DNA from 2 places in the Actinoplanes sp. NPDC048988 genome. Region 2 is predicted to be linked to the other one. Evidence: riboswitches for the same ligand, from Rfam matches in the RefSeq annotation. Region 2 holds a riboswitch; the other holds the start of a gene.

Region 1 (7,622 bases), on a different contig from region 2:
CATCAGCACCCGGGTCAGCGCGCCCGACTCGACCAGCGCCGCGCAGATCTCGTCGCCGTGCATGCCGGGCAGGTCACGGTCGAGGATCACGACGTCGTACCTGGTCACATAGGCCATTTCATGACCTTGGAGGCCGTCGTACGCCACGTCGACCGCCATGCCTTTGCGGCGCAGCCCCCGGGCGATCGCGTCACAGAGGTTCCGCTCGTCCTCTACCACCAGCACACGCACCGCAGACCTCCGTCGACAACCGGGTACAGCCTCGTCGACCGGGTGTGAAGAGGCCGTAAGTGAAAGGCTACCGAAGGGGCCAGACGGCGACCGAGGCGTCGAGCAGGCGGCAGATCAGCACCCCGGTGGCGGCCCGGCAGTTGCCGGAGACGCCGGAGGCCGCGCCGGTGACCCGGATCGCCTGGCGGACCGGGTCGAGCAGCCCGTAGTAGAGGACGTACTCGCCGCGGACGTCGATCTTGCCGTAGATCATGCCGTCGTCGGTGCGGCCCAGGCTCTCCCAGCGGCCGAAGTCGCCGACGGCCTTCCCGGTCGCCGGGTCGAGCAGCCACACCGCCGGTTCGTCGATGCGCCGGTCGAGGCGGGTGGCCGCCAGGTAGGGGCCGGCCGGTTCGGCGTACGCCCAGACCTCCGAGGACCACAGCGCCCGCCCGGTCTCCCGGTCGAGCGCCACCATGCCCGTCTGCTGCCGGAACGTGCAGATCAGGGCGCCGCAGTCGGCCTGCATCCAGCTCTGCGACAGATCGGCCGCGGTCCGCCAGCGGAACGTGAGGTCGGGCAGATGGTAGGCGGTGAAACCGTCGCGGGTGTCGACGGTGATGAGATCGCCGACCGGCCAGACATATTCGGATCTGAGCGGCACGGTACGGCCGGCGACGAGCTTTCCGGTGTACGCGTCCCGGGTCTCCAGCCGGCCGTTCGGCGACTGGACCACCAGCCAGCGCGGGTAGCCCGGCCGGGGGCCGGCCTCGGTGATCACCCCGTTCGGCGGGCGGATCACCGACCAGCGGATCATCCCGGTGCCGGCGTCCACCGCCAGCGAGGCCTCCTCGGCCGCCAGCAGCACCTGACCGCCGGCCACCCCGACCAGCCGGGCCGGCCGGCGCCACAGCGTGTCGTCGGTGCCGGCGGCGACGGCCACGACCGCCCACCGGCCGCTCGCGTCGAGCTGATAGCTCACCACGATCGTGTCGCCCACCCGCAGCACCTGGTCGATCGCCCCGGACACGGTCACGACCGTGCCGTCGACCGGGCGGACCGAGGGCAGCCGGTACGTGTCGATCGTGCGCACCCGGACACCGTTGCCCACCACTGTCGATCCGCTGACCAGGAACATCTGGTCACCGAAGACGTGCACCGCGTCGCCCAGGCTCGCCGGCACGACGATCGGCGCCGCCGAGCGGGGCACCGGCCCGGCTGCGGCCAGCAGTGCGAGCAGCGCGCACGACAGCAGCGCGAGCAGCAGCCGGAGCGGCACGGGCGGATCGGGCGGAGGCGGTGGGGCGTCCCGGGGCGCCTCACCGAGGTCGATCACGACGTTCGTCATGCCGCCTCCCCCGGCCTCCCCCAGTGTGCGCTCCCGGCGGCTAGCCGCGGTATGCCCAAATGCGCAGGCTGTCCTCGGCCCGGCAGACGATGTGCCGCGCGTCGGAGGCGCAGTCGCTGATCGGCACACTGGTCGTGCCGAGCACCTGGACCCGGCCGCGCGGCGCGTCCACCAGCCCGAACTCGCTCACACCGCCTTCCAGGCCGCGCCGCAGGACGATCGGCTGGCCGGCCGCGGCGGGCACCTGGGCCCGCCAGCCCGACAGGTCGGCGCGCGGGGCCCCGGTCGCCAGGTCGACGAGGCGTACGGGCTCTCCGCTCTGGTTCTCCGTCTCGAGAACGTAGCGGCCGTAGCGGGTCACATCGACGCTGGCGGGCGCCCGCCATCGCGGCCGGCCGGTCGCCGGGTCGAGCACCTCCAGCCCCGACGGGGTGTTCCCGCAGGTCAGCCCCGAGCAGACGGCCGCCTGGACCATGACCTGCGGCACCGGGCGCGTCCAGGCGGCGGCCAGGGTCTCCGGTGAGTACGCGGCCTCGTACGCCAGATAGCCGTCGGTGTTGTGGTAATAGATCATCATCTGGTCGCCGACGAGTTCCCCGCTCATCGGCGACCGCCCCTCGACCTCGGGCAGGGCCGTCCGGCGGAGCACCTTCCCGGTGACGCCGTCGATGCGCTCGAGCCCGTCCGAGGTGAGCAGCAGCACGGCCGGCCGATCGCCGGGCGCGACGGTGGCGACGACCGCACCGGCGGCGCTGACCGTCCAGACCTTCGCCCCGGTGTAGAGGTCGACGCCGCTCAGGTCGGTGCGGGTCGGCGGTTGCACATGCGGCTCACCGGTGGCCGTGAAATAGATCGGGCCCGGGTCGCCGGATTTCTGGTCGTAGACCGTGCCGGGCCGGAACCGCGGCTCCTGGACGAGCCCGATCCGGCCGCCGGCCAGCGGGGCCACCCCCATCGGCACCGACCAGCGGACCTGACCGCTGTGCCGGTCGAGCACCGTCGTGATCGGCCCGTGCGAGCTCAGGGCGACGTCGCCGGCCTGGTCGAGGTGGAAGCCCCCGTAGCCGAGACCGTCCGGGTTCTCCTCCGGCAGCTGATAGCGGGTCTTCCAGAGCTGCCGCGGCGGCTCGGCCAGGCTCCACGCGATCACGTCGCGGCCGTGCCCGATCACGTTCATCGTGTAGACGCCGCCGCCGGCCAGCTCGAACGGCTCGTCCAGGCCGCGGGTGACCGGCACCGAGCCGAGATAGCGCCAGAGCACCGGCTCGGCCGGCACCGAGGCGCCCAGGGCGATCACGAGCACGGCCGCGAGGATCAGGCCACCGAGCCGGTAACGGTGGGCGGGTGGCGGCGAGCTGGGCGCCGGGTCGGGCTGGGCGGTCAGGTCCAGCTCGATCAGCGCCAATGCTCAACCCTTCAGGCCGTACGCCCAGACGACGAGCTGGCCGTACATCGTGCGGCAGACCAGCCGGCTCGGCGCCGACTGGCAGTCGCCGGTGCCCGTGGGCAGATCGGCCAGCAGCCGTGGACGGCGTTCACCCGGCCGGGCGACGGCGACCATGGTACGGCTTCCCGGTTCGACCGAGCGCGTCACCAGCAGGTGGCCGTCGAGGCCGCTGCCGGTGACCGGGCGCCAGCCGGTGAGGTCGACCTGGAGCGTTCCGGCGTCCGGGTCGATCAGGCCGAGGGTCGAGGTGTGCTCCGGTGAGCCGTACGCGACGTACATCGCCCCGAACCGCTGAAGGCCCCGCCACTCGGGCTGCCGCCAGCGCACGTCGCCGGTGAACGGGTCGATCGCCCGCATCCCGTCCGGCCCGCTCAGGCAGGCCAGCAGGCCGCACTCCTGGATGTCGTACGCGCCGTCGGCCGGCATGGTCCACACGTTGCGCAGCGTCTCCGGGTCGTACGCGGAGATCTCCATGCCGGGGTTTCCGGGGTGCCGCAGCAGGATCAGGCCACTGACGACGGCCGGGTTGGCCGGATCGTAGTCGGCCGGCGGCACCTGGCGGCTGACCAGCTGTTCGCCGGTGACGAGGTCGCGGACCTCCATCGTGCGGTTGTCGTGGACCAGCAGCATCCGGGTGCCGGCGTCACCCGGCCCGGGCAGTCCGGTGAGCACGGCGCTGCCCGGCACCGGCACGGTCCACCGGGTCCGGCCGGTCATCGGGTCGACCGCCTGGATCGGCCCTTCGACGCGCCGGCCGGCGCCGGACTGGCTGCGCCGGGGCGTGACCGCGAGCAGGGTGGGCGAGCCGGCCACGGTGACCACCTGACCGGCGCGGGTCCAGCGGGACACCCCGTCGGTCACCGAGACGGCGGTGGTGCCAGGGTCGTTGGTGCCGGCGTTCCAGGGGCGCATCAACACCAGGCCGCCGCCCAGGCGCAGGCGGTAGGCCGGGGTGGACTGCCCGGCCTCCCACAGGGTTCGGCCGGACTGAAGGTCGTACGAGCTGAGCAGCCCGAACGTCTGGGCCAGGAGCTGGCCGTCGTCGCTCATCGCGTACGCGTCGGCCGGGCCGATCTGGAGGCTGAAGACCTGCCGGATCGGCGACTTGGCCGGCTGGGCCGACGCGGTCGCGGTGAACAGGACGAGCACGGCCAGAACGGCCGCGGGGAACCAGCCCGGGAACGCGGAACGGCTGGGTGAGCCGTACGTCTCAGGCTCGCCCCGATCAAGACCGAGGTCGATGATCACCGTGTTGCCGGCAACGCTCATACCTCAAAGGTAACGAGCAGATAACGGTGTCGCCCCGGTCAGAATCCGTTCCGCGGCTTTTCAGCGTTTAATCAGGCTTGCGCGGGCTCCGCGTCCGCCTCGAGCCGCGAGGCCCAGCCGATGACCTCGCGCGCGATGTCCTGGGCGGTCAGGCCGAGGGACGCGAGGATCTCGCCCCGGGAGCCGTGCGGGTGGAAACCGGCCGGGACGCCGAAGTCGCGCAGCGGCACCTCCACGTCGGCGTCGCGCAGCGCGGCGGCCACCGCGTCACCGACGCCGCCGGCCCGGATGCCGTCCTCGACGGTGACCACCCGGCGGTGCTGCGCGGCCAGGCCGGCCAGCTCGATCGGCACCGGGCGCACCCAGCGCGGGTCGACCACCGTGACGCCGTAGCCCTGCTCGGCCAGCCGGCCGGCGACATCCATCGCCAGGGCCGCGAACGAGCCCACCGCGACCAGCAGCACGTCCTTGCGCTCGTCCTCGCGCAGCACGTCGACCTGGCCGATCCGGCGCACCGCGGGCAGGTCGGCCGCGACCGAACCGGTCGGGAACCGCACGATCGTCGGGCCGTCGTCGACCGCCACCGCCTCGCGCAGCTCCTCGCGCAGGGTGGCGGCGTCGCGCGGCGCGGCGATCCGCAGGCCGGGCACGGCGCCGAAGACGCTCATGTCCCAGATGCCGTAGTGGCTCGGCCCGTCCGGCCCGGTGATGCCGGCCCGGTCGAGCACGAAGGTCACCGGCAGCTCGTGCATCGCCACGTCGAGCAGCACCTGGTCGAACGCGCGGTTGAGGAAGGTGGCGTAGACGGCGACGACCGGGTGCAGGCCGCCCATCGCGAGCCCGGCGGCCGAGGTGGCCGCGTGCTGCTCGGCGATGCCCACGTCGTACACCCGCTCGGGGTATTTGCGGGCCAGCTCGGCGATGCCGGTCGGCTCGGCCATGGCCGCGGTGATGCCGACCACGTCCAGCCGTTCGTCGGCGATCTTCACAAGCTCCTCGGAGAACACGTGCGTCCACTTGACCGACGGCTTGGCGGTCAGCGCGCCGGTCTGCGGGTCGAAGGCGCCCGGCCCGTGCAGGCAGTCGGCCTCGTCCTGCTCGGCCGGCCGGTATCCGTAGCCCTTGCGGGTCACCGAGTGCACGATGACCGGGGCGTTGAAGCCCTTGGCCCGGCGCAGCGCCGACTCCATCGCCTGGACGTCGTGCCCGTCGACCGGACCGATGTATTTGATGCCCAGGTCCTCGAACATCGGCTGCGGGCTCACCGCGTCCTTGATGCCGCGCTTGACCGCGTGCAGCACCTCGTACACCGGCTTGCCCACCACCGGCGTGTTGCCCAGCGCGTCCTTGACCAGGTCGAGCACCCGCTCGTAGCCCGGGTTGAGCCGCAGCGTGCTCAGGTGGTCGGCCAGCCCGCCGATGGTCGGCGCGTACGACCGGCCGTTGTCGTTGACGATGATGACCAGCCGGTTCTTGGCGGCGGCGATGTTGTTGAGCGCCTCCCAGCACATGCCACCGGTCAGCGCGCCGTCACCGACGACGGCGACCACGTGCCGGTCCTCACCGCGCAGGGCGAAAGCCTTGGAGAGACCGTCCGCGTACGACAGGGCGGTCGACGCGTGCGAGTTCTCGATCAGATCGTGCTCGCTCTCGGCCCGGCTCGGATAACCCGTGAGCCCGCCCCGCTGCCGCAGCATGTCGAAGCCGTCCTGCCGCCCGGTCACGATCTTGTGCACGTACGCCTGGTGCCCGGTGTCGAAGAGCACGCGGTCGCGCGGCGAGTCGAAGACCCGGTGCAGGGCCAGAGTGGTCTCGACCACACCCAGGTTGGGCCCGAGGTGACCACCGGTCCGCGACACCTTGGCCACCAGGAAGTCGCGAATCTCCGCCGCCAGCAGGGTCAGCTGGTCGGGGCTGAGGCGCTTGAGGTCACCCGGTGAGGTGACACCGGAAAGAAGACCGTCGGAGGCGGGGAGGGATTCGCTCATGGGGGGAAAGTCTATCGGCGTGGCGCCGTGGCGCATCCGCCAAGAGGTTTCGATGCGGTGTCCTACACACAACTGTCACAAGTTCCCTCTGGCATGCTTGTCGTACGAACGCGACTGGCGGCACAGAGGATGGGTCAACCATCGGGGAGCGCTCGCCACGGGGAGTCGACCGCCTGGGCACCCGTGCCTGCGGAGTCAGCCATGCCTTCAGCCCGTCTCCTGCCCGGCGCCCCCGTGGCCGAGGCCGTCCTAGCCGACGTAGCCGACCGCGTGACCCGCCTGCGCGCCCGAGGCGTAACCCCGAGCCTGGCCACCATCCTGGTCGGCGACGACGACGCGAGCGCCGGATACATCCGCATCAAGCAGCGCCAGGCGGCCGAACTGGGCTTCGAGTCCCCCCACGAGCACCTGCCGGCCGACGCGACCCAGAAGGACCTGGAGTCGGTGATCGCCACCTACAACGAGGACCCGAACGTCCACGGCGTCCTGATCCAGTACCCGATCCCGGCCCACCTGGACTACGACGCGGCCCTGCAGACCCTCGACCCGGACATGGACGTCGACGGCATGCACCCCCTGAACATGGGCCGCCTGTCCCTGGGCATGCCCGGCCCGCTCCCGTGCACCCCCGCCGGCATCGAGGCCCTGCTGGCCCACTACGAGATCCCGGTAGCCGGCCGCGAGGTGGTCATCCTGGGCCGCGGAGCGACCCTGGGCCGCCCACTGGCGATGCTGCTGGCCCAGAAGCGCCCCACCGCGAACGCGGCGGTGACGGTGGTCCACACGGGCGTGAAGGACTGGCCCCGCTACACCCAGCGCGCCGAAATCCTGATCGCCGCCGCCGGCGTCCCCGGCATCATCCAGCCCGAACACGTACGCCCAGGCGCCACAGTCATCGGCGCCGGCGTCCGCTACGAGGGCCGCCGCCTCCTGCCAGACGTGGACGAGTCCTGCGCCGAGGTAGCGGGCGCCATCACGCCCCGCGTAGGCGGCGTAGGCCCCACCACGGTCGCGATGCTGTTCCGCAACGCCGTCCAGGCCGCCGAACGCGCAACTTCCTGACCCCCTCCACTGCCGGGCTGCCCGAGCACGCTCGTCCACGCCGGACGCTCCGCTCGGGCACCCCGCCCCAACTCCGACGCACCGACCCACCCAGCTCCCGCCGAACGACCACCCCGGCGCCGCGCACAACTCCCGCTGAACCACCGGCCCAGCAACCCCGCCCAGCTCCCGTCGAACCACCGGCCCAGCGCCACGCCCAGCTCCCGCCGAACGACCAGCCCGGCGCCGCGCCCGGCTCGCGCTGGCCGGCGGCAGGCCCGGGAGGAACGCCGAGTCGCGCTGGTTGCCCCGACTCACG
Region 2 (7,622 bases):
GCCGCGCTGACCACGGCGGTGCTGAGCCTGGACGCGACGGTCGTGCTGCTCACCCCGGTCGTGCTGGTGACCGCCGCCCGTACCGGAGTCCGCTCTCGCCCGCCGGCCTACGCGTCGGCCCACCTGGCCAACTCGGCGTCGCTGCTGCTGCCGGTCTCCAACCTGACCAACCTGCTCGCCTTCGCGGCCAGCGGCCTGACCTTCCTGGGCTTCGCCGGGGTGATGGCGCTGCCCTGGGTGGCCGTGATCCTCGCCGAGTACGTCGTGTTCCGCTGGTTCTTCCGGCGAGATCTGCGGGTACGCGCCGAGCCCGAGACCGACGGCGACGACGGCCCGCCCCCTCGGTACGCGCTGGTGGTGCTCGGGCTGACCTTGGCCGGCTTCGCGGTGGCGCAGCCGCTGGGCGTGCACCCGGCCTGGGTCGCGGTCGTGGGGGCGATCGCGCTCGCCGTACCGCTGCGGTCGTCGCCGTTGACCTTGATCAAGGCCGCAAACCCGGCATTCTGCGCCTTCGTGCTGGCTCTCGGCGTCGTGGTGGCGGCGGTCCGGGTGCACGGGCTCGGGTCGTTGATCGATCATCTCGTGCCGGACGGCGCCGGCCTCGGGGAGATGCTGGCCATGGCCGGGCTCGCCGCCGTACTGGCCAACCTCTTGAACAACCTGCCGGCCACGCTGGTGCTGCTGCCCGGCGTCGAGTCGTCGCCGGGCCTGCTGCTGGCCATGCTCATCGGCGTCAACGTCGGCCCGAACCTGACCTACGTGGGTTCGCTGGCCACGCTGCTGTGGCGGCAGATCCTGCACAACCAGGACGCGGCCCCGGACGCGCGCGTCTTCCTGCGGCTGGGCCTGGTCACGGTGCCGGTCGCGCTGGCCGCGGGCGTGCTCGCGCTGTGGCTCGGCCTGCAATTGACCGGCATATAGGGGCGCACCCCGCGCCGCCGCGGCCGGGACCGGCCCGGGGACGGCCGAGGTGATCCGGTGGGGGATTCGGAGGCGGGGGTGCGACCAACGCAGTCAGTCTTATCGATGCTCGGTGTTACAGGCAAGTAAAACTGGTTACGGAACTGACGCTCTGCTCAGGATGTATGCCGGGCGGCCTGCCGGAGGTCCAGTTCGTCGATGATCTCGCGGGCGGCGTCCTGGCCGACCCGGTGATCGCGGACCGCGGTGGCCAGGGCGAGCCGCTGAGCGTCGAAGCTCGCGTCGAGGTCCGCCGCCGGCTGGGCGGCGGCCTCGGCGACGATCCGCTCGGCCTCCTCGCGGTCGGCCTGTTCCTCGGCGTGCTCGCCGGCCAGGTCGAACTTCAGCTTGCGGGCCAGCCAGCCGATCGTGGTGCCCTGGATCAGCAGGGTGCCGAGCGTGACGATCAGCGCGATGGCCTGGATGGCGTCGCGGCCGGGGAACGGCGCGCCCGACGCCGTGTGCTCCGGGATACCGGCCGCGGCGGCCAGCGTGAGGATGCCGCGCATGCCCGTCCAGCCGACCAGCAGGATCTCCTTGCGCGTCGGCGGCTCCTGCGGCTTCAGGCCGCGCTTGCGGCGCTCCTCCTCGTGCCGCTGCCAGCGGGCGCGGTAGTAGACGTCCTCCTTGATCCGGCGCTTGCGGCGAGTGTCCCGGCGCCGGTAGCGCTCGAACAGCACGAAGACGCCGAACAGCCGGAAGAGGATCGCCACCACCAGCAGCACCCCGGCCGCGACCAGGGTGCGGGTCAGGCCCGGCTCCTCTTCCTGGGCCAGATCCCGCAGGACGAACTTCAATTGCAGGCCGATGTATGCGAAGACGAAGGTCTCCAGCAGGAAGTCGATCACCGGCCAGACGTTGTTCTCCTGGATCCGGGTCAGGTAGCCGCCCGGATACTGGAAGTTGGGGTCGAGCGACAGGTTCAGCGTGATCGCGAAGGCGGCCGCCACCACGGCCAGGATGCCCGAGGCGTGTGCCTCCTCCGCGGCCAGGAACGCGGTGAACGGCACCAGCAGCACCAGCGCCGTCTCGAGCGTCGGATTGCGCAGCCGTTTGCGGATCAGCAGGGCCACCGAGGACAGCGCGGCACCGATGAGCACCCCGAGGGCCGCGTTGCGGAAGAACTCGGCCACACCGCCGCCGAAGGTCGCGTGCTCGCCGTTCACCGCGCCCACCGCGATGGCGAACAGGGTCAGCGCGGTCGCGTCGTTGACCAGGCTCTCGCCGGTGAGCACGGAGGTGGCCCGCTTCGGCAGCCCCATCTCCTCCCCATGCGACACGGTGGTGATCGTGTCCGGCGGCGCCAGCACCGAGCCCAGCACGAAAGCGGTGGCCAGCCCCAGCGTCGGCAGGATCCACGAGGTCACGTAACCGAGCACGCCGGCGGTCAGCACCACGAGGATCACACCGAGGTTGATGATCGGGCGCAGGTTCGCCCCGAACGACGCGAACGACGCCCCGCGGGTCGCCGAGTAGAGCAGCGGCGGCACCACGAGCGCGAGGATCACCTCGCTCTCGAGCTCGAGCCGCGGCACCCCCGGAATGAAGGATGCCGCGGCCGCGAGCACCACGATGATCCAGCCGGGCTCGACGCCCCGCCGCTTGGCCAGCGACGAGACCGCGATGCCGCAGCCGATGATCAGCAGGATCTGTACGCCGTTCACTCCGATCACCCTAGTAAGTGATCGTTTCCACGGGGGTCCCGTCAGCGCCGGATCAGCGCGAACCCGTTCTCGCCCGGTATGCTGGCCCCGGGCCGTGACTGGCGCGTTCGGATGGGCCACCATCGGGGAGCGGCTCCTCTGACCTGCCGTGCGCCTGGGCCTCTTCATCGTGATAGGGAGGTCCTTGTGTCTGCTGAGTTGAACGCCGAATCCGCCGCTTTCCGCTCCGCCCTCGAGGTGGTCCGGTCCGTCGAGCCCCGCATCGCCGACGCGATCGCCAAAGAGCTGCACGACCAGCGCGAGTCGCTGAAGCTGATCGCCAGTGAGAACTACGCGTCCCCGGCCGTCCTGCTCGCGATGGGCAACTGGCTCTCCGACAAGTACGCCGAGGGCACCATCGGCCGCCGCTTCTACGCCGGCTGCCAGAACGTCGACACCGTCGAGGCGGTCGCCGTCGAGCACGCCAAGGCTTTGTTCGGCGCCGAGTACGCGTACGTGCAGCCGCACTCCGGCATCGACGCCAACCTGGTCGCGTACTGGGCCATCCTGGCCGACCGGGTCGAGGTTCCGTACCTCAAGAAGTTCGAGAAGCGGCAGGTGAACGACCTGACCGACGCCGAGTGGGCCGAGCTGCGGGCCGCGTTCGGCAACCAGCGCATGCTCGGCATGTCGCTCGACGCCGGCGGCCACCTCACCCACGGCTTCCGCCCGAACATCTCCGGCAAGATGTTCGACCAGCGCAGCTACGGCGTCGACCCGGCCACCGGCCAGATCGACTACAAGGCCCTGCGCGACACGGCGAAGGAATTCAAGCCGTTGATCATCGTGGGCGGCTACTCGGCCTACCCCCGCAAGGTGAACTTCGCGACGCTCCGCGAGATCGCCGACGAGGTGGGCGCGACCTTCATGGTCGACATGGCGCACTTCGCCGGCCTGGTCGCGGGCAAGGTCTTCACCGGCGACTTCAACCCGATCGAGCACGCGCACATCGTCACCACCACCACCCACAAGAGCCTGCGCGGCCCGCGCGGCGGCGCCGTCTTCGCCCAGGAGTCGCTGGCGTCCCAGGTCGACCGCGGCTGCCCGATGGTGCTCGGCGGCCCGCTGGCCCACGTCATGGCGGCCAAGGCCATCGCGTTCGCCGAGGCCCGCCGCCCCGAGTTCGCCACGTACGCCCAGCAGATCGTCACGAACAGCCAGGCGCTGGCCGAGGGCCTGCTCAAACGGGGCGTCCAGCTGGTCAGCGGCGGCACCGACAACCACCTGGTGCTGATCGACGTGCACCCGTTCGGCCTCACCGGCCGCCAGGCCGAGCAGGCCCTGCTCGACAGCGGTGTCGTGACGAACCGCAACGCCATCCCGAACGACCCGAACGGCGCCTGGTACACCTCCGGCATTCGCGTGGGCACCCCGGCGCTCACCTCGCGTGGCCTCGGCGCGGCCGAGATGGACACCATCGCCGAGCTGATCCACACGGTCCTGAGCAGCACGAAGCCGGCCGAGGGCTCCAAGGCCAAGTTCCAGCTCGACGAGGCGGTGTCCGAGAGCGTCAGCAAGCAGGCCAACGAGCTGCTCGCAGGCTTCCCGCTCTACCCGTCGGTCGACCTGGGCTGACCCGTGTGACCCGGGTGGGTTCGTCCCACCCGGGTTACCTGCTCCAGGCCTGGGTAACCGCCCGAGATGACAGCTCTGGAAACTGTTCACACCTTCGAGTCGGGCCCGATGCCCACCGGCGTCAGCGTCTCGCACACCGGCCGCGTGTTCGTGAACTTCCCCAAGTGGGGCGACGACGTGCCGTTCACCGTGGGGGAGATCCGCGACGGCGAGGTGCACCCGTTCCCCGACCAGGACTGGAACAGTCCGCGGGACGAGGGCGACGCCGAGGCGCTGGTCTCGGTGCAGAGCATCGTCGTCGACCCGGCCGACCGGCTGTGGATCCTCGACACCGGCAGCCCGATGTTCCAGCCCACGAAGCCGGGCGGCCCCAAGCTGGTCTGCGTCGACCTCACCACCGACCAAGTCGTCCGGACGATCACCTTTTCACCCGAGGTGGCGCTGCCCACGACGTACCTCAATGATGTCCGTTTCGATCTGCGCCGCAACGCCGCCTACATCACCGACTCGTCCGACCAGGGCCCGAACGGCCTGATCGTCGTCGACCTGCGGACCGGCGAATCCTGGCGGCGGCTGCACGACCACCCGTCCACCAAGGCGCTCCCGCCGCCGGAGATGCTGCCCATTGTGGAGGGTGTCCCGTTCCTGGAACGGCCGAAGGACGGGCCGCCGCAGCCGGTGAAGATGGGCTCGGACGGCATCGCCATCGCCGCCGACGGCTCCCGCGTCTACTACTGCCCGCTGATCTCGCGTCGCTGGCACAGCGTGTCGGCCGAGGCGCTGTTCGATCGGGGCTTGAGCGACGCCGACGTGACGGCCACGGTCGTCGACGAGGGCGACAAGGGCGGCGGCTCCGACGGCCTCGAAACCGACGACCAGGGCCGTTTCTACCTGACCGACTGGGAGCACAACGCCGTCCTGCGCCGCCTGCCGGACGGCACGTTCGAGACCGTGGCCCACGACCCGCGGCTGCTCTGGCCCGACACGATGTCAGTGGCCGACGGCTACCTGTACGTGACCGCCAACCAGCTGCACCGCCAGGCCACGTACCAGAACGGCGACGACAAGCGCACCTACCCGTACCACCTCTTCCGCGTCCCCATCGACGCCGGCCCGGTCCGGTTGCGCTGACCCCTCGTCCGCAGGCGCGAGGGGGCGGGGCGTGACCTCGGGCGGTAGCGTCGTCGCGGTGCAGGCGTCCCGTGTTCTTGCTGCCCTGGCCGAGCTGGCGCCGGCGGGTGGTGACCGCGTCCTGGACGTGACGCGGGGTGGGCTGCCGTTCGTGTGGCTGGACGCGGCGCACAAGGCGCCCCGGAAAGCCGAGGTCAACCGGCTCGCCGCGGTGGGCGCCCTGCACAAGGAGGAGCGGCCGCTGCGGGTCGGGTGGGGCTTCCTGGCCGGCCGGGCCGAGGTCGACGGCAAGCTCACCAAGATCCGGGTGCCGTTGCTCAGCCAGCCGGTGCAGCTCGTGCGGGGGCTGACCGGGTACACGGTGGCGCCGGCGGGCGATCTGGAGATCACGCCGCTGATCGGTGACCGGGATCTGGCCGCGGCGCTGGAGGCCGCGCCGGGGCTGGCCCAGCCGGGCTGGCTGGACGCCACCGGCACCAAGGCGTGGCTGTGGTCGGCGGCCCGGGCCACCGGGCTGAGTGTCGACGCGATGGCGACGAGCCGGCGCGCGCCCGGTGATCGTGTGGTGCTGATCCCGTCGGCCGCCCTCTATGTCGCTCGCGATGTCTTCGGCGCCGGTCTGGCCGACAGCCTGCGCAGCTGGGCCGGGCGTGACCTCGGCGGCACGGCCCTGGCCGCCGTCTACGCCGACGAGCCGGCTGATCGGTCCACGGCCGGCGCCGACGGGCCGGTTCTGTCGCCCTTGCCGTTGACGGAGGCGCAGGCCGAAGTGGTGCGGCGGGCCCGGACGGCGCCGATCACGGTGGTGTCGGGGCCGCCCGGCAACGGCAAGAGCCACACCGTGGTCGCGGCCGCCCTCGAGGTGGTGCATCGGGGCGGGTCCGTGCTGGTCGCCACCCAGTCGCCGCACGCGGCCGAGGTGCTGGCCGGGCTGCTCGACCGCTATCCCGGTCCGGTTCCGGTGCTGTTCGGCGACGCCGGCGGGCGGGAGCGGCTCGCGGCCGAGCTGGCCGCCGGCGCCGACCGGGGCGCCGGTGAGGGGCAGCTTCGCGCGGATGTCACGGCCGTTCGGCAGGCGCTTGATTCGGTACGCCGTGAGCGTGCCCTCATCACGGCGGCGCTGGAGGTGGAGCTTCGCGCGGCGGAGCTTCCGGCATGGCAGCCGCTGATTCCCGAGCTGGCGAGCGACGTGCCGGGCGCGTTCTCGGGACGGCATGAGGGGACGCTGGCCGGTGGGAGGCCGGCGCGGTGGTGGACCCGGCTGCGGTTGGGCGCTCGTCGGGGCGTACCCGACGAAAGGGTCATCGAAGCCCTGAAGGCGGCGACCGCGCAGCGGGCGGCGGCCCGGCTGGCCGCGACCGGCGGCACCGACCTGGAACCGCGGTGGGCCGCCCTGCACGCGGCCGAGGCCCGGCTGGCCGAGGCGGTCGGCGCGGCCATGCGCCGGGCCGCGCGCAGTGAGAAACGCTGGGATCGTGAGGCCCGGCGCGGGGCGGCGGCGCTGGCCACGGCGCTGCGGGCGGGCCGGAACCGGCGGCGGGAGCTGCTGGCCCAGCTCGACGCGCCACCGCTGGTCCGGGCGCTGCCGTTGTGGATCGGCACCGTGGCCGACGTGGAGGACCTGCTGCCGGCCGCGCCCGGCATGTTCGACCTGGTGGTGCTGGACGAGGCGTCCCATGTGGACCAGGTGCGGGCGGCGCCGGTGCTGGCCCGGGCGAAGCGGGCGCTGATCGTGGGCGATCCGCGGCAGTTGCGGTTCGTCTCGTTCGTCAGCGACGTCGACGTGGCCGACGTGCTGGCCCGGCACGAGGCGGACGAGAGACTGGACGTCCGCCGGGTCAGCGCCTTCGATCTGGCGGCGGGCGCGGCCGCGACGACTTGGCTGGCCGAACACCATCGCAGCACGCCGCATCTGATCGGCTTCTCGGCGCGGCGCTTCTACGGCGACCGGCTCTCGGTGATGACCCGGACGCCGGCCACCGAGAACATGGACGCCATCGACGTCGTCCGGGTCGAGGGCGACGAGGTCGGCGCCGTGCTCAAACTGGTCGAGGAGCTGGCCGGGACGGTGCGCGGCGGCATCGGGGTGATCTCGCCGTTCCGGGCCCAGGCGGAGGCGCTGGAGGCGGCGCTCGTCGACGCGTACAGCGTGGAGCGGATCGAGGAACTGGGGCTGCGGGTCGGCACGGTGCACTCGTTCCAGGGCAGCGAGGCCGAGGTCGTGATCGTGTCGCTCGGCTTGACCCCGGGCGA

What was found. A riboswitch is a leader RNA that binds a small molecule or an ion and turns the genes downstream of it on or off. The one in region 2 is predicted to bind ZMP and ZTP.
Region 1: linked by a shared signal. The riboswitch ahead of ACGFJ7_RS01235 (tetrahydrofolate dehydrogenase/cyclohydrolase catalytic domain-containing protein) and the one ahead of ACGFJ7_RS38160 (glycine hydroxymethyltransferase) in region 2 are both predicted to bind ZMP and ZTP.

What each region holds. Positions count from the first base shown of each region.
Region 1 is NZ_JBICTW010000001.1:246,998-254,619, forward strand. It holds gene ACGFJ7_RS01210 (response regulator transcription factor) at 1-231, opposite strand, end outside; gene ACGFJ7_RS01215 (PQQ-binding-like beta-propeller repeat protein) at 299-1,558, opposite strand; gene ACGFJ7_RS01220 (PQQ-binding-like beta-propeller repeat protein) at 1,599-2,963, opposite strand; gene ACGFJ7_RS01225 (PQQ-binding-like beta-propeller repeat protein) at 2,967-4,274, opposite strand; gene dxs (1-deoxy-D-xylulose-5-phosphate synthase) at 4,346-6,262, opposite strand; ZMP/ZTP riboswitch at 6,363-6,448, shown strand; gene ACGFJ7_RS01235 (tetrahydrofolate dehydrogenase/cyclohydrolase catalytic domain-containing protein) at 6,464-7,324, shown strand.
Region 2 is NZ_JBICTW010000018.1:44,378-51,999, reverse strand. It holds gene ACGFJ7_RS38170 (SLC13 family permease) at 1-921, shown strand, start outside; gene ACGFJ7_RS38165 (cation:proton antiporter) at 1,077-2,747, opposite strand; ZMP/ZTP riboswitch at 2,709-2,791, shown strand; gene ACGFJ7_RS38160 (glycine hydroxymethyltransferase) at 2,811-4,238, shown strand; gene ACGFJ7_RS38155 (L-dopachrome tautomerase-related protein) at 4,305-5,369, shown strand; gene ACGFJ7_RS38150 (DEAD/DEAH box helicase) at 5,401-7,622, shown strand, end outside.